Ketobacter alkanivorans: one gene and its partner. The protein of the gene in region 2 interacts with the protein of the main gene of each other region in a pairwise test. Links are inferred from orthologs where the notes say so. Each region holds a gene or a part of one and is shown on either strand. Other genes may lie near its edges.

Region 1 (12,281 bases), 1.4 Mb from region 2 along the record:
AGAGGGGTTTCGTCCTGGTGATTGGAAGGCACGATGCCGCGAATGGCCAGCAGGTCTGACAGGGCATCGGTGTCACCGGCAAAGGTGAGGCGATCCCCGCCTCTTAGCTTTTCCAATGGCGAAACTGCCGCAAGCAGGCTGCCGTCCCGTTCTATTTCTGCCAGAAACACCCGTTTCAGGTTGCGCAGTCCGGCTTCTGAAATAGTCTTGCCTTCTAATGGCCCTGCCGATGCTACGGTGACATCGAGGGTGAATTCGCGCAGTTTGGCGAAGGCTTGCCGTTGTTTGTGAGCAGGCAAAAAGCGCGGCACAACCCAAATCAACAGTATCAAGCCGCACAGCGCAACCGGTACGCCCACCGGCGATATGCTAAACAGGCCAAGGGAGTTGTCACCGGTGAGTTCGGCGTATTGGCTGCTGACGATAAGGTTGGTGCTGGTGCCAATCAGCGTCATGGTGCCGCCCAGGATCGAGGCGTAGCTGAGGGGTATCAATAATTTGGACGCGGGGATGTCGATTTTGGCCGCCCAGCTGCGCACCGTGGGAATCAGTGTGGCCACCACGGGCGTGTTGTTCAGGAAGGCGCTCAGCATGATGGTGGGAGCACACAAGCGCAGGATGGCGGTAGTAAGGGATTTGGGGTGGCCCAGCATTTTGTTCTCAATGCTGTGGATGGCTCCGGAACCCTGCATGCCGGCAGCGATGACGAACATGGCGGCAACGGTCATCAGGCCGGGGTTGCTGAAGCCATCAAGCGCTTCATTGGCAGAGAGAATGCCGCTTAGACTGAGTACGGTCAAAGCGGCCATCATCACCAAATGGGGAGCGAGATCGGTGCGCAGCAGGGTGATAAGGACGGCGGCCAACAGCCCGATAGTGAACCACGCTTCCCAACCCATAATTGTATGTGTCTCCGACGTTAGAGGGTGCAGCTTAGTTAAGGTTTAGCCACGGGCGCTGATTTTTGCGCGTGCCCGGCTTGCTGCGGCACGCACCTGAGCTGGCGCGGTGCCACCCAGATGATTGCGGGCGTTCACGGAACCTTCCAGGGTCAGCACTTGGAATACATCGTCGGTGATTATGTCGCTGAACTGTTGCAGTTCCTGCAACGACATCTCCGCCAGATCCTTTTTCTGTGCCACGCCGTAGCCAACGGCTTTACCCACGATTTCGTGAGAGTCGCGGAAGGCTACGCCTTTTTTCACTAAATAATCCGCCAGATCGGTGGCTGTTGAAAAACCTCGGCGGGCCGCTTCGCGCATGTTGTCTTTCTTAACCTGAATAGCAGGCATCATGTCGGCATAGGCGCGCAGGCAGTTGAACAGGGTGTCCACCGTGTCGAACAGGGGTTCTTTATCTTCCTGATTGTCTTTGTTATAGGCCAGGCACTGGGATTTCATCAGAGTCAGCAACGAGATCAGGTGGCCATTAACCCGGCCGGTCTTGCCCCGTACCAGTTCGGGTACATCGGGGTTTTTCTTTTGCGGCATGATGGAGGAGCCGGTGCAGAAACGATCCGGCAGATCCACGAAATCAAACTGGGCGGACGCCCACAGCACCAGTTCCTCGGAGAAGCGGGACATATGGGTCATGGCCAGCGCTGCGGCAGAGCAGAATTCAATGGCGAAATCACGATCGCTGACGCCATCCAGTGAGTTCTCGCAGATTTCATCAAAACCCAGCAGTCTGGCGGTAATGGAGCGGTCGATGGGGTAGGTGGTGCCCGCCAGCGCAGCAGAACCCAGAGGCATGCGGTTAACCCGTTTGCGACAATCCACCAGGCGCTCATAATCACGGAACAGCATTTCGTTCCAGGCCAGAATGTGGTGGCCAAAGGTTACCGGTTGTGCGGTTTGCAAATGGGTGAAGCCGGGCATGATGGTGTCCGCTTCCCGCTCGGCCAGATCCACCAACCCGGTTTGCAGGCGGGTGAGTTCGCAGAGAATCGCGTCAATGGCGTCGCGCAGGTATAGGCGGATGTCGGTGGCTACCTGATCGTTACGGGAGCGACCAGTGTGCAGTTTCTTGCCGGTGATGCCGATGCGCTGGGTGAGGCGCGCTTCGATGTTCATGTGCACGTCTTCCAGCGCCACCGACCATTCGAATTCGCCATTGCGGATCTCCAGGCGGATGGCTTCCAGCCCCTCGATGATGGTGGTTTTCTCTTCCTGGGTCAGTACGCCGACTTCTGCCAGCATGGTGGCGTGCGCGATGGAACCGTTGATATCCTGCTCGGCCATTTTCTGATCGAAGTCCACGGAGGCGGTGAAGACCTGTACGAAGGCGTCGGTGGCTTCGGTGAAGCGGCCGCCCCACTGGATATTCTGGGCAGGTTTGTTTTTGGAAGAGTCAGACATGGAGAATCCTGTTACCGGTAAATTACGCTCTGCCAAATCGAGTTTGGCGTATACTGAAGGGCAGGTGTTGTATTAGGCGCTGCCCCAGAAATTCGAAGCCGCGAGTATATCACGCAGTTACACACAAACCATCACCAGCCATAAGGACCGCCCGGGTAATGAGCAGACCGAGCATGACTCAACAGGAGCAGGAGGAAAACTTCTTTCTGCCGGATCTTTGCGATCGTCAATCGGTGTTCTTTCTGGTGCTGATTGCCGAGCTGTTTTCTCTGGTGATTGTGCTGGTTGGCAGCAGTTTAATGGCATTCGATTGGATGCAGTTGGGGCTGGTGTCGCTGTTTGTGCAGTGGGTGGCACTGTCCAGTGCGGCGATTCTTTGTAAGCTGAGGGGCTATCTGCGCAGCCTGCCGCAGCAGCGGGCGGTATTGCTAAGCTACCTGCTGATCCCTGCTAATACCTGGCTGATGAGCGTGCTCAGTCAGGTATGGTTCAGTTTCAACCCGCAAGGCTCACTGCTGGCGATCGTATTCTCCAATTCTGTGCTGACGCATGTGGTGATTGCCGCCATCATTGGTGGTCTGGTGATTCGCTATTTTTACCTGCAGGCCATGCTGATTGCCCGTCGGCAGTCAGAATTGCTGCACCGTATACAGGCATTGCAGTCTCGTATTCGGCCGCACTTTTTGTTCAATAGCATGAATATCATTGCCAGCTTGATTGAAACCGATCCTCGCACTGCTGAAACGGTGGTGGAGGATCTTTCTGCCTTGTTTCGGGCCAGCCTTCACCATGTGGGCAATCAGGTGCCGTTGGATGAGGAGTTCGAACTGTGCAATAAGTATCTCAATATCGAAAAGCTGCGCCTGGGTAAGCGCCTGGATGTGCAATGGGATATTCGCTCTGTACCTAAAGAGGTGATGATTCCGTTGCTCACCTTACAGCCTCTGCTGGAAAACGCGGTATTGCATGGGGTGCAGCCGTTGCCGCAAGGGGGGATCGTGGAGATTCGCGCCAGTTACTCCCATGGGGTGTTTGAGCTGACGATCACCAATCCTTTTGTGGAAAAGGGGGCTGATGTGGAATCCGGCGGCAACCGGATGGCCCTGGAGAATACCCGCAACCGGTTGGCGGCCCTGTACGGTGATCGCGCCAAACTGACCGGGTATGCCGAAGGTAGTCGGTATATCACCCGGTTGTCGTACCCTTATCCGGTTAAAACAGGTTGAATCTGGCCGCATAAGTATACAGAGTATCCAAAAAGGTTGAATTGGTGCTCTATTTTGGCTCCGGATCCATGCTAAGGTTATCAATATGACGAAAAGCTCACCTGATTCGTGCACCCAAAATAAGAGAACAATAAGAGAAGTGTGGTCCGATGATTCGAGTGTTGATATGTGATGACGAGCCCCTGGCTCGTGACCGTATGCGACGAATGTTGGAGAAAATCCCAGCAACCCTGTGTGTCGGGGAGGCCGAAAATGGCCAAGAGCTGCTGGAGATGGTCCCCCGAGTGCATCCTGAACTGATTCTGCTGGACATCCGTATGCCCGGTATGGACGGCTTGCAGGCGGCCTCCCGCCTCAGTGATGGTGACAACCCCCCTGCGATAATATTCTGTACTGCCTACGATGAGCATGCCATTGAAGCCTTCAAAGTGAATGCGGTGGATTACCTGCTGAAACCCGTGCGCCAGGAAGACCTGGAAGGTGCCCTCAGCAAAGCCAGCCGTATCAATAAGGCGCAGATGAGTGCCGTGCGCAAAGAGCTGGGCGAAGAGCATGACCCTGACAGCAGTGAGCGGGAATACATCAGTGCCCGCAGCCGTCGCGGCATCGAGCTGATCCCGGTGGCGGATGTGCGTTATTTTCTTGCCGATCAAAAGTACGTCACCGTGCGCCATAGTCAGGGCGAGACCTTGCTGGATGAAACCCTGAAGGATCTGGAAACCGAATTTGGCGAGCGCTTTTTTCGCATCCATCGCAATGCACTGGTGGCGCTGGACTACGTTGAGGGAATGGAGCATAAGGGCAGCCAATATCAGCTTAGAATACAGGGTATAGCCGAGCGTTTGACCGTCAGTCGGCGCCATGCCTCGGCGGTGAAGAAGCTGCTTCAAAGGCTCTGATGTGATAGGGTTGCTGCCATAGATATTGAGGCAGAACCCTATGACAGACAACGTATTACGTATCGCCACCCGACAAAGCCCCCTGGCCCTGTGGCAGGCCGAATATGTTAAATCCAAACTGGAGCAGGCCCACCCCGGCCTTCGGGTTGAGCTGTTGGGTATGAAAACCCGCGGTGATGTGATTCTCGACACGCCGCTGGCCAAAGTGGGGGGCAAAGGCCTGTTTGTTAAAGAGCTGGAAGTCGCCATGCTGGAGCAGCGTGCCGACATCGCCGTGCACTCCATGAAAGATGTTCCGGTGGAGTTTCCACCAGGACTTGGTCTGGTGGTGATCTGTGAGCGGGAAGATCCCCGCGATGCTTTTGTTTCCAATCATTATGAATCCATAGACGACTTGCCTCAGGGGGCGGTGCTGGGCACCTGCAGCCTGCGCCGTCAGGCCCAGGTGCGTGAGCGGCGTCCGGACCTTAAAATTGTCGACTTGCGGGGTAATGTTAATTCTCGCCTGGCCAAGCTGGATGATGGCCAGTTTGATGCCATTATTCTGGCTGCGGCCGGTTTGAAGCGTCTGGGTTTTGATGAGCGCATTCGTCGCGCCATGCCTGCCGAGGAAAGCCTGCCAGCGGTGGGGCAAGGCGCGGTAGGTATTGAATGTCGTCTGGATGATGCCCATACCATTGAATTGCTGCAGTGTTTGAAGCACGCAGACACCACCACGCGGGTGGCGGCGGAACGGGCCATGAATAATCGTCTGGAGGGTGGTTGTCAGGTGCCTATTGCCGGTTATTCTGTGCTCGAAGGCGATCAAATATGGCTGCGCGGGCTGGTGGGCGAACCGGATGGGTCCAAAATTGTACGTCATGAGGTCCGTGGCCCTCGCGATCAGGCAGAGGCTCTGGGCCACGAGCTGGCGGACGAGCTGCTGCGGCAGGGGGCCCGCCTGATTCTGGATCGGTTGTATCAGTCCGAACCATGAGCGAGTCGTTAACGGCAAGTCTCGACGGCGTTACCGTGGTGGTAACCCGGCCTCTGGATCAGGCTGCTGCCCTCCGGGAGCCCTTGTTGCAGGCTGGGGCCGAAGTCATCAGTTTGCCGACGCTGCAGATCGAGCCGATTGAGATCGGCCCGTTGCAGCGCAATCTGATACTGGATCTGGATCGATACGCCTTTGTCATCTGTGTTTCCTCCAACGCTGCGCGGCTGGGGTTGGATGCACTGTCGGATTACTGGCCTCAGTGGCCGGTGCAGCAGCAATGGTTGGCGGTCGGGCCTGCCAGTGGTGAGGCCATGTCAGGGTGGGGACTGAATCTGAAAACCGCCCAGCAGGGAGCCACCAGCGAGACTCTGCTGGATTGGCCAGAGTTGCAGGATCTTACCGGGCAGCGGATTTTGATCCTGCGGGGTGAAGGGGGCAGGGAAACACTGGCAGATACCTTGCGCCAGCGGGGTGCGCACGTGGATTATCTTGAGTTGTATCGGCGGGTTAAGCCCACGGTGGATACAGCTCCCTTGTTGCAGGCCCTGAGGGGCGAAAGGGTGATTCTCACCGTGACAAGCGGTGATGGATTACGTAATCTCATGAGCATGGTGGAGGGGGATGTGGCCAGTCTGCAACGCTGTCCACTGGTGGTTGTGAGCGGACGCCTGGCGCAATTTGCCCGGGAACAGGGTTTCCTGCGTGTATGGCAGGCAGACAGCCCCGCCGCCTCTGATATGATTGCAACCATTAAGGCCATTCAACACCGGGATTGATAAGGCAAACAGGAACTCCATGACCGAACAGAACCAGGGCGACAACCATAACGCAGTACCGTCCACCGACGTGGTCGCTTCCACTGCTCCCCAGTCCGTTCAGGACAAAATCAAGCGCTCTGAACAGCCGTCCAAGGCCAGCTCGGTGCCGGCACGTTTGGGTTGGCTGGCAAAAACAGTGCTTGCCCTCAGCCTGCTGCTGGCTGTGGCGGCGGCCGGGCTTGTGGGTTACCAGTTCTATCAGTCTCAGCAGGATAAGTTGGTGTTGCTGTCTGAGCGCGAGGCGGTATCCCGTGCTATGCAGTCCCGCGAAACCCGCCTGGATAAACTGCAAGGTGAGGTGGTACAGCTGACCCAGCAACTCAAGCAGGAGCGGGATGCGATCAAAAGCGCCAATCAAAGCCGTGAATCGTTGCAGTCACGCATTTCGGTGCTGGAAAAAGACATAGCCGCCATCAGCGGCGCTCACCGAATTGACTGGATGTTGAGAGAGGTGGAACACTTTTTATCCGTGGCGGAGCAGCGCCTGACATTGCTGGGCGACGCGCGTGGTGCGCTGGCACTGATGTCGGAAGCGGACGATATTGTTCGTGCCATGCAAGAGCCCAAGGCACGCACGCTGCGGGAAGCCATGGTCAAAGATATTCACAAACTGAAACTGGCCTCGGAAACCAGCGTCGATGTGGAAGGGATATTTCTGCGCCTGAGTGCACTCAGTGACCGTGTGGTGAAGCTGGGTATCCCCAGTTTTGAGCTGAAGCAGGAGCCCATGACGGCGCAAGCCGGAGACGTGCTGCCCGAAGACGGTCTGCCGTTGTTCTGGTATCGCTTTAAAAAGTTTCTGGCCTCGCTCTACGACTATCAGAAACATCCCAAGGGGCGTCCTATCACCCTTACAGAAGATCGTGAATTCCTGGCCCGTAATGTCATTATGCTGTTGCAGCAGGCTCAGTTGGCGTTGTTGCGGGGGGATAACCAGGCTTATCGGGTCAGTCTTACCGGTGCGCGTGAGCGAGTGGAAATGTACATTCACCAACAAAGCGGTGAAACCCAGTTCTTTGTCGCTGAAATCAGCGAATTGCTCGCTGTACAGCTACGCCCACCCATGCCTACCCTCGAGGAATCATCCCGCGCCGTGCGGGTATTTCGTGACTATTGGAACAAAGAAAAGCTCATACGTGAGCAGCAAATCCTGAAGTTGCAGAACGAGACTGGTCAGCAGGAGTTCGCTCGGTGAGGTCGCTACTCAATCTGATTCGCATCAAGGGCTCAACCATCATGTTTCTGGTGATGGGCAGTTTTGTGGGCGCACTGTTCTTCAAGGCAGTGGCAAAAGATCCGGGCTATATTCTGCTGGCCCATGGTAAGCACACCTTTGAAACCAGTTTGCTGGTGGGGATTTTGGTGGTGGTGGTGTTTGCCGTTCTGTTGTACTGGCTGGTGGTCATTGTGCGGCGCTTGACCAGTCTGAGCCTGTTCCGCAGTAGCAGCAATAAGCTCACCACCGATGGCTTGATTGCCCTGGCCCAAGGTGACTGGGCCAATGCTGAAAAGCGCTTGGCGAAAGCCGCCCGAGGCAACGATGTCCCCTTGATTAACTACCTTACAGCGGCTCAGGCCGCCCATGAGCAGGGCAAGGATGACGCACGGGATCAGTATTTGCGATTGGCCCACGAATCCACCAAGGGGGCCGATGCGGCGGTCAGCCTCACCAAGGCCCGCCTGCAGTATCAAAGTGGGCACTGGGAGGAGTGCCTGGCAACGTTGATGAAGCTGTCGCGGGATGCCAAATCCCCCAGTTATCCTTATGTGATCAAAATGCTGTCCAAGGTGTATGTGGAGCTGGAAGACTGGGAAAGCTTGCGGGAACTATTGCCCGCCATGAAGAAACAGAAGGTGGTCAGCGAAGATGAATTCAGTCGTTTGGCACGGCTATGCTACGAAGGCAAGTTGAAAAGGGCGGTGCGCGGCGAATCGAATCAGGATAAACGCAAAAACCTGAAAGATGCCTGGCACCAGATTCCCAAGAAATTTCACACTGAGCCATCCCTGGTAAGAATATACGCAGAGGGCCTGATTGCAGCCGACGCCGGAGCAGACGCGGAACGGGTGATCACTGACCTGCTGCGCAAAAACTGGGATGATGGGCTGGTGCAGGTCTATGGGCAGGTCATGGGCGGCGATGTGGAAAAACAGATGCTGTGGTGCGAAAACTGGCTCAAGGAGCGTCCTAATAATCCAATGTTGCTGCTGACCATGGGGCGGCTCAGTCTGCAGCTCAAGAGCTGGGATAAAGCCCGCAGCTATTTTGAAGCCAGCCTGCGATCTCGTAAAAGCGCTCAGGCTTACGGTGAGCTAGGCCGATTACTGAGTCACATGGGGGAGCCCCAAGCCAGTAATGAGCACTTCCAGTCCGGGCTGGCGATGATTGCCGAACGCCTGCCAGACCTGCCGATGCCGGATTCCCCCGAGCCGTGATGATTTTTCGGCGCGCAATCTGAAATCTAATGTGGTGCCGGTGGTGTTAAATCCTGAAGCAGCCAACCGGCTATTGCAGAGTGTTGCCCGCCGTATCCTGCACCGTAACATTCACCGGAATACCCTGACGAATACTTTGGGTCACCACACAAAAATCCTCAAACTGCTCCAGTGCTGATGGCAGATGGGACAGGCTGTCTGGGTTTGCCACCTGCATGACGACGTCCAGTTTGCCGATCCGCCAACGGCCGTCAATGCGCTCCAGTTGGCCGGTTACGGTGGCCTGTATGTTGCCAGGCTGATCCTTCTTTTTGCGTAGCGCGAACAGCAAGCTGGCGCACAGGCAATTGCCAACGGCAGCGGCAACCATGCGAGCGGGGTTGGGGCCTTCCCCTTTGCCCAGAGGCGGGGGCTCATCCGTCAGCACATCACCAAATTCACCAAAATCGATCTTGAACAGGTAGTCTTCCATCAATTCCAATCGAATGCTGAACTGGTTGTGATCACTCATGACAAATTCCTTGCCGTTTTAACGCGGGGCGTAATCGAACACGTCCGAAATCATCTGTTCTGGTTGCATGCCTGCTGCTACAAAATCATCAAAAGTCGCATACACCATGGGCGGTGAGCCGCCACAGATAATAGACCAGTCGCTGAAATTACCTTGCAGATCATCCAGCACCGCTTTGTGAACTAAGCCACTCCGCCCTGGCCATTCCGGGTGGTCTGACACCACAGGGATGTAGGTGATATTGCTGTGTAATTGTGACATGGCGAGCATTGCGTCGTGCTGATACAAGTCATTAGCAGAGCGGGCCCCCCAGTATACGGTTATCGGGCGTGGGTCGTTGGCGGCGGTCAGCCCTTCCAGCATGGCCTTGATTTGGGAGTAACCGGTACTGGCAGCGATCATCATCAGTTTTTTTGCATGCTGCATTTTGAGCAGGGTTGTTTCCCCATGGGGCAGGCTTAGTTTGAGTATTTCGCCGGTCTTCAGGCGACGTTCCAGCAGTGGGTAGCTGTCACTGTCGTTGGTGGCGCGGATATGCAGTTCCAGGGTGCGATCGTTGCGCGGGGCACTGGCAATGGAGAAGGCTGCGCTATTCTCTGAATCCAAAACCACCTGCAGGTATTGGCCTGGATAGAAGTCCACTCTTTTGCCTGCCGGCAGTCTCAGTGTCACCACCTTGACGTCCTTGCTGGCTTGGTGGATGTCCGTAATTTGGGCGCTGACTTGGTGGGTGGGTAATTGTCCCGGTGCTAACACGCGCTCTATCTCCAGTTGCAAATCGGTAAGGGGAAGCAGCAAACAACAGAATACAGGTTCAATCGGGCCGTCGGAAGCGTCCACAATGTTGTTCAGGTGTTTCAGTCTGGCCTTGCCTGTTACTAGTCTGGCCGCACACAGTTGGCAGGTACCGGCATCACAGGCACGAGGTACGCGTAAGCCCTGGCGGGTAGCCGCATCCAATACTGTTTCGGATTCATCGACCAGACAGCGAAGCTGACTGGGTAGAAAGGTGATCTGGTGTGCCAAGTCTGATGTGCCATTGACACATGGCCGGTGGTTTTAAGCACCGGCCATGTTGAATACGCTATTTGCGCTTCATGGAGTCGAAGAACTCTTCGTTGGTTTTGGTATCGCGCATCTTGTCGATGAGAAATTCCATGGCAGCGATTTCGTCCATTGGGTGAAGAATTTTGCGCAGAATCCACATCTTCTTCAATTCGTCTTCGGTGGTCAGCAGATCTTCGCGACGGGTGCCGGAGCGATTGATGTTGATGGCGGGGAATACCCGTTTCTCAGCAATGCGACGATCCAGATGCAGCTCCTGGTTACCGGTACCTTTGAATTCTTCGAAGATTACCTCATCCATTTTGGAGCCGGTATCCACCAGCGCAGTGGCCAGAATGGTCAGGCTTCCGCCTTCCTCGATGTTACGGGCGGCACCGAAGAAACGCTTGGGGCGCTCCAGGGCGTGGGCATCCACACCACCGGTCAATACTTTACCCGATGAAGGAATCACCGTGTTGTAGGCACGGGCCAGACGCGTGATGGAGTCCAGCAGGATAATGACGTCTTTTTTGTGCTCAACCAGTCGTTTGGCCTTTTCCAATACCATTTCGGCCACTTGAACATGACGTGAAGGCGGCTCATCGAAGGTGCTGGCAACCACTTCGCCACGCACAGTGCGGCGCATCTCGGTTACTTCTTCAGGGCGCTCGTCGATCAGCAGGACAATCAGATGACAATCAGGGCTGTTGCGTGTGATGGACTGGGCAATATTCTGCAGCATCAGCGTCTTACCGGCCTTGGGGGGCGATACGATCAAGCCGCGTTGGCCTTTACCGATGGGAGCCACCAGATCAATGGTCCGGGCGGTGATGTCCTCGGTACTGCCGTTGCCTGTTTCCATAATCAGACGTTCCTGTGGGAACAGTGGCGTCAGGTTTTCGAACAGGATTTTGTTTTTGGCATTTTCCGGGCGATCAAGATTGATCTCGTTGACCTTCAGCAGCGCAAAATACCGCTCTCCCTCTTTGGGCGGACGAATTTTGCCGGAAATGGTGTCGCCAGTGCGCAGATTGAAACGGCGTATTTGGCTTGGAGATACATAGATGTCATCAGGGCCGGCCAGGTAAGAACCCTCGGCGGAGCGGAGGAAGCCAAAACCATCTTGGAGTATTTCCAGTACACCGTCGCCGAAGATGTCTTCGCCGCTTTTGGCGTGCTTTTTGAGAATGCTGAAGATTACGTCCTGTTTTCGAGTACGAGCCATGTTTTCCAGGCCCATTTCGGTAGCGACGTTAACAAGTTCAGCAATTGGTTTTGTTTTAAGTTCGGTGAGATTCATTTCCGTGGAGGTCATATTTGATTGATTATTTAAAGGTAAGGAGAGCCAAGACCCGGCGGATACAGGGCGAGTCGGGCGCTATTATAGAGACTCATGCGTTTTGAATTAGGAATTGCTGCTCCAAAAAACAGGAGCAATAAAGTCAATCTAGCACTCGCTTGCCAAGGCGTCCAGCATGTCGACATCAAACACGTTAATTGATGAGCGATTCTTCACAGCGTTTGTTTATGGGTTGAAAGAGGTGAGGAATCGACGAGATGCTTGGAATTGCTCTCCGCGTTGCGCTTTCAGCTTGTTAATAAGAAGTTGAAGACACAAACACGACAAATGGAACCCCGACCCGTGAAGATCGGGGCAGGGGGTATTATATATTACTGTCTAGGAACGCTGTCAATTGCGATTTCGATAAAGCACCCACTTTAGTGGCTTCTACGTTGCCATTTTTGAACAGCATCAGGGTGGGAATGCCACGGATACCATACTTTGGCGGGGTATCGGGGTTGTCATCAATATTTAATTTGGCAATTTTGAGCTTGCCATCATATTCACCGGAGATCTCGTCCAATATGGGGGCGATCATTTTGCAGGGGCCGCACCACTCTGCCCAGTAATCCACTAGCACCGGGCTGTCGGATTGAAGTACCTCAGCGTCAAAAGTGCCGTCAGTTACATTTACGATGTTGCTCATTGGTCTCTCCAGTTTTGCCATGGCTG
Region 2 (5,698 bases):
AATTCGCAACAACCACCGCGACGCAGGGTTTCCAGCATCAGACCGATCACTTCGATGTCACTGGCGATGCCACCATGACCATAGATTTCGGCACCGATCTGGATCAGGCTGCGACTGGCCGCCAGGCTTTCGGGTTTGGCATGCAACACGTGGCCTGCATAACACAGGCGAGTCACACCTTCTCGATTGAGGGTATGGGCATCAATGCGCGCCACTTGGGTGGTCATATCAGCACGCACGCCCATTAGGCGGCCGGTGAGCTGATCGGTCAGTTTGAAGGTCTGCAGGGCCAGATCATTGCCCGCACCTGTCAGTAGGGATTCGAGATACTCAACCAGAGGGGGAAACACCTGCTCGTAACCCCAGCTTTTATAAAGATCCAGCAAGTCCCGACGCAACTGTTCCAGTTTCGCCGCCTGTGGGGGCAGGATTTCATCGATCCCATCGGGTAACAACCATCGATCTGCTGTGGCCATAAAGCGTTCGCCGTTGTCCTCTATTACTCTGTTTGAGTCGTTGTACGTCATGATTTAGGTTTTGGGGCCTGATTTAGCCCACAAAAAAACCGGGGGATCGCCCCGGTTTCCTTATGATAACACGCATCGAGGGGCCGAGTTAAACCTTTCGGCCCCTTTTTACCTACTCGCTCTTCATAAATCGGAAGAACTCTCCATCAGGCTGCACGACGATCAGGTCGTTCTTGCTGTTAAAGACATCTTTGTAGGCATCCATGCTGCGATAAAAGCTATAGAATTCAGGATCTTTCTGATAGGCGCTGGCATAGATTGACGCTGCTTCCGCATCGCCTGCACCCCGTAGCTCTTCCGCTTGACGATAGGCACCAGCCAGGATCTCGGTACGCTCACGATCGGCAGCAGCACTGATACCTTCTGCCAGCTCGGCACCGCGAGCACGATGGCTACGAGCTTCACGTTCACGCTCGGCACGCATCCGGTCGTATACCGAGGCACTGGCACTGGAAGGCAGCTCGATACGCTTGACCCGAATCTCCACCACATCAATACCCAGGGCTTCCTGAGCTTGGTCGTCAATGGCCTTGGCCAAATCCACCACCAGCTCTTCCCGCTCACCGGCCACAACTTCATACACAGTACGCGCACCAAACTGATTACGCAGGCCTTCGTTCACACGGGGGGCCAACAGCAGCCGCACACGAGTCTCAAGGCCGCCGCCGGTGGCAATATAAAACTGCTTGATGTCTTTGATACGCCACATCACGTATGAATCCACGATCAGACGCTTCTTCTCCTGGGTCAGATACTCTTCCTGACGCATTTCCAGTACGCGAATACGGCCATCAAACAGGCGCGGCTCATGTATAAAAGGTATTTTGAACTGGATCCCTGGCTGCAGATCATCTCTCACCACTTCACCAAATTTCAGCAATACGCCACGCTCACTTTCTTTCACGGTGAATATGGCGCTACCGGTAACCAGGGCAACCACTGCGATCAGCAGTAAGACTGTCATACTTTTGTTATTCATTAGCGATTCTCCCAGCGTGTTTCACGGGCCTGACGAATTCGCTCCAAGCCACGAACGGAGTCGGAGGCTTTTTTGGTCGCACCCTTGCTTTGCTGAGTAGAATCAGCTTCTACAACAATGGACTTCGCTTCTGTACGTCGACCTTCCAGGATTTTATCGATAGGGAGGTACATCATGCTATTGCCCCCATCCACGTCCACCAGAACCTTGGACGTGTTGCTGAGCACGCTTTCCATGGTGTCGATGTACATACGGCGACGGGTCACTTCCGGTGCCAGCTTGTACTCGGCATAAAGCCTTTCAAAGCGGTTGGCCTGACCTTTGGATCGCTCCACGATCTCGGCCTTGTAAGCGTTGGCCTCCTCGATCATGCGCTGCGCTTCACCACGCGCCTCTGGCACGATTTGGTTGGCGTAGGCTTCCGCTTCATTCTTAACGCGCTCTTCGTCTTCCCGTGCTTTGATAACATCATCGAAGGCGGCTTTCACTTCCTTGGGAGGATGTGCATCTTCGATGTTCAGCTTATCAATGGTGAGACCGGTTTTATAACGATCCAGATATTCCTGCAGGCGCTGATGCACTTCTACGGCGATGGCTTCACGGCCGTCGGTCAGCACCCGATCCATTTCGCTGCCACCCACCACGTGACGCAGTGCGGATTCCACCGCATTACGCAAGGTGTCGATGGGCGCACTGGATTCGAGGAAATAGGCTCTGGAATCCGTGACCACGAACTGAACCTGCAGATCCAAATCCACAATGTTCTGGTCTTCGGTGAGCATCGTGGCGCGCACCGGCATGGTTTCACGCTGGTTTACGTCCACTTTCTGTACAGTATCGATGCCCCATGGGTTCCAGTGTAGACCGGCACTGACGGTATCATGGTATTTGCCGAAACGCAGCACCAATGCTTCTTCGGCCTGTTCGACCCGATACAAACCGGCCACCAGCCACAACACGAAGACAACGCCCAGAATCAGCAATAACAGGCCGAAACCGCCGCTATCGTTGTTCTGACCACCACCCAGCATACCGCCGAATCGGTCTTGCAGTTTTTTGATCACATCGTCCAGTTCCGACTGGCCGCGGCCATCCCGGCCTCGCCATGGATCCTGATTACGCCCGCCACCGGGCTCATTCCAAGCCATACTATGCTCCGCTGTTTTCTATGCTGGGGGGAAATGTTATTGCATCTCAAAACGTTATAATAGGGTTATTATTCCGAATGGGTCGAATTTCGCAACCCCGACAAGCTTTGTTCCAGGTTTTCACGGTTCAACTCAAAGCGTTTTACCATCTGCTCCCATGCCTTTTGCGGCATACGAATATCAAGCAACGCGTTGCCCTGCTCGTCAGCCGACTCTGCCTGTACAGCCTTTAACCCGTAACAATGGGCCCGCACTGCTGATAGCTCGGGTGCCAAACACAAGGTACCCTCCACCATGCGCTTACCCAGCCGCTCATTCAAGGCTTGTAACAGTTCTGTCATCCCTGCACCTGTGCGCGCTGACAACCAAACCGCCACAGGCACCCCCTCGTCATCTCGTTCAATGCGAGGAGCGTAGTCGCCCATCAGGTCAATTTTGTTATAGACCATGAGAAACGGCACAGTATCGGCACCAATCTCATGCAGCACTTCATTAACCTGAAATATATTGTCTTCCCGCTCTTCGGAGCAGGCATCAACCACATGCAACAGAAAATCAGACTCGCGGCTTTCTTCCAGCGTGGCACGAAACGCCTCCACCAGTTTATGGGGAAGATGACGAATAAACCCCACTGTATCTGCCAGAATAACCGGGCCAAGATCTGACACATCAATGCGCCGCAATGTGGGGTCGAGGGTAGCAAAGAGCTGGTCTGCTGCATACACATCAGATGCAGTAAGGCGATTAAACAGTGTGGATTTCCCGGCATTGGTGTAACCCACCAGGGATACCGTGGGTACGTCCGCACGCTTACGGGCGCGGCGTCCTTGATCCCGCTGCTTACGCACTTTCTGCAGACGCTGCTGAATATACTTTACACGGGCCCGCAACAAGCGCCGATCCGTTTCCAACTGGGTTTCGCCGGGGCCACGCAAGCCGATACCGCCCTTTTGGCGCTCCAGGTGAGTCCAGCCACGCACCAATCGGGTGGAAAGGTGCTCAAGCTGAGCCAGCTCAACCTGCAACTTACCCTCGTGGGTGCGCGCACGCTGCGCAAAAATATCGAGAATCAGCCCCGTGCGATCCAGCACGCGACATTTGAGCTCGCGTTCAAGATTGCGCTCTTGGGATGGATTCAAGGAATGGTTGAAGATCACCAGATCGGCTTCGAATTCAGCAACCAACCCGGCCAGCTCTTCTACTTTACCGGTACCAATAAATAATCGGGAATTCGGTGCCGGACGCGACCCCTTAAGCACCCCCAGACGCTGGGCACCGGCGGAATCCACCAGCATTTCAAATTCCTGAAGGTCTTCGCCATCGAATTCTTTGGGAAATTCGATGTGAACAAGGACGGCCCGTTCACCACTTTGGGGACGGTCAAAAAGCGATTCCATTTAGCGGATTGCTACCAATTCAAACACAGCCGGAATCAGTGAGACGGGCCTGCGTAGCCGATTCAGCTGTCGCTTGCGACGCAGGCCAAAGCCACTCTGCCAGTTTATTGCTCAGAATTGCCGCCGTTTTCCTGGCCGGGGCGATCGTTTGTGCCATGAGCACGAGGATTGCGGGCCGGTACAACGGTGGAAATGGCGTGTTTGTAGACCATTTGATTAACGGTGTTACGCAGTAAAACCACATATTGGTCAAAAGATTCGACTTGACCTTGCAGCTTGATACCATTAACCAGAAATATGGATACTGGAATTCGTTCCTTGCGCAGGGCGTTCAAAAAAGGGTCTTGTAGAGAGTGCCCTTTAGACATAAAAGTCTCCTTGTGTTGGCCCAAAATCGGGCTAAAAGATCAAAAATAAATCACGATTCACATAGATAGAGAGATCGTCGGCTACGATAGCATGTCGTCCGCAGGCAAAATTTTCAAGACCTTTTCCAACAATTTTGGATCAGGGCTATCCAACCAATGCAGATCCTTCCAACTGCGAAGCCATGTTATCTGACGCTTGGCCAGCTGACGGGTAGCGATGATCCCCCGCTCTTCCATTTCAGCGTAGCTCAATTTGCCGTCCAGACAATCCCATACCTGCCTATACCCCACAGCCCGCATGGATGGCATGTCGGAATGTAAGTCGCCGCGATGATACAGGGCTTTCACTTCATCGTAAAAGCCCTCGATTAACATCTGATGAAAGCGATCGGCTATGCGCCGATGCAGCACGGCTCGATCCTGGGGGCAAACCGCCAGATTGACAGACTGATAAGGGAAATCTTCAGCGTTGCCACCCCAGGTACCGTCCCCTCCTTGTTTTTGGCGGCGATGCCATTCGCTGAGGGGGATGCCGGTGCTGCGGAACACCTCAAGCGCCCGCTGTATACGCTGGGCATCATTGGGGTTTAAGCGGGCTGCGGAGTCTGGATCTACCTTTGCCAACTCTGTGTGCAAGCTGGGCCAGCCTTGTTCGGCGGCCTCCTGCAATAGCTGCCGACGGATTGCATCGTCGGCAGACGGCAGGCTGGCAATGCCTTCCCGCAGCACCTTGAAGTAGAGCATCGTGCCCCCTACCAGCAGCGGAATGCGCCCACGGGCGGTAATATCGGCCATTTCACGGAGCGCATCGGTGCGAAAATCGGCGGCAGAATAACTCTCCGACGGGTCAAGAAAGTCGATCAGGCGATGGGGGGCTTTGACCAGGGTTTCGGCGTCCGGTTTGGCGGTGCCGATGTTCATGCCTTTATAGATCAGCGCGGAATCAACACTGATGATGTCCATGGGGAAGCGTTGCACCAGATCCACCGCCAACGCCGTTTTACCTGAGGCGGTGGGGCCCATCAAAAAGATGCACCAGGGTTTGCTGACAGTCTTCATTTAACGGCCCCGCAGGAACAGTTTATCCAATTCCGCCAGCGACATTTGAGTCCAGGTTGGGCGACCGTGATTACACTGGCCGCTGCGTTCGGTGATTTCCATGTCCCGCAGCAAGCCATTCATTTCTGGCAGGGTGAGCTTTCGATTGGCGCGCACCGAGCCATGACAGGCCATGGTAGAGAGCAGTTCATTGATGGAATGCTCAATGCGATCACTGCTG

Evidence for each region.
Region 1: the proteins of hfq (region 2) and rho interact in binary tests that used the Escherichia coli proteins (3 or more experiments, as listed by UniProt). The link is inferred for Ketobacter alkanivorans from one-to-one orthologs.

Annotation. Positions count from the first base shown.
Region 1 is NZ_CP022684.1:2,109,393-2,121,673, reverse strand. Bases 9,438-12,238 are described here. They hold rho (transcription termination factor Rho), read right to left. Parts: upstream 11,568-12,238; coding sequence 10,308-11,567; downstream 9,438-10,307. Other genes in these bases: trxA (thioredoxin TrxA), read right to left, coding at 11,932-12,238; Kalk_RS09125 (2Fe-2S iron-sulfur cluster-binding protein), read right to left, coding at 9,438-10,249. In the rest of the region: Kalk_RS09170 (SLC13 family permease), read right to left, coding at 1-899; argH (argininosuccinate lyase), read right to left, coding at 945-2,357; Kalk_RS09160 (sensor histidine kinase), read left to right, coding at 2,516-3,583; Kalk_RS09155 (LytR/AlgR family response regulator transcription factor), read left to right, coding at 3,736-4,482; hemC (hydroxymethylbilane synthase), read left to right, coding at 4,523-5,458; Kalk_RS09145 (uroporphyrinogen-III synthase), read left to right, coding at 5,455-6,234; Kalk_RS09140 (uroporphyrinogen-III C-methyltransferase), read left to right, coding at 6,254-7,471; Kalk_RS09135 (heme biosynthesis protein HemY), read left to right, coding at 7,468-8,712; Kalk_RS09130 (OsmC family protein), read right to left, coding at 8,783-9,223; more of Kalk_RS09125, read right to left, coding at 9,242-9,437; more of trxA, read right to left, coding at 12,239-12,255. UniProt on the Escherichia coli protein: Facilitates transcription termination by a mechanism that involves Rho binding to the nascent RNA, activation of Rho's RNA-dependent ATPase activity, and release of the mRNA from the DNA template.
Region 2 is NZ_CP022684.1:3,493,609-3,499,306, reverse strand. Bases 2,788-5,698 are described here. They hold hfq (RNA chaperone Hfq), read right to left. Parts: upstream 4,420-5,698; coding sequence 4,156-4,419; downstream 2,788-4,155. Other genes in these bases: mutL (DNA mismatch repair endonuclease MutL), read right to left, coding at 5,479-5,698; miaA (tRNA (adenosine(37)-N6)-dimethylallyltransferase MiaA), read right to left, coding at 4,501-5,478; hflX (ribosome rescue GTPase HflX), read right to left, coding at 2,788-4,051. In the rest of the region: Kalk_RS14975 (ATP phosphoribosyltransferase regulatory subunit), read right to left, coding at 1-476; protease modulator HflC, read right to left, coding at 640-1,506; FtsH protease activity modulator HflK, read right to left, coding at 1,506-2,654; more of hflX, read right to left, coding at 2,723-2,787. UniProt on the Escherichia coli protein: RNA chaperone that binds small regulatory RNA (sRNAs) and mRNAs to facilitate mRNA translational regulation in response to envelope stress, environmental stress and changes in metabolite concentrations.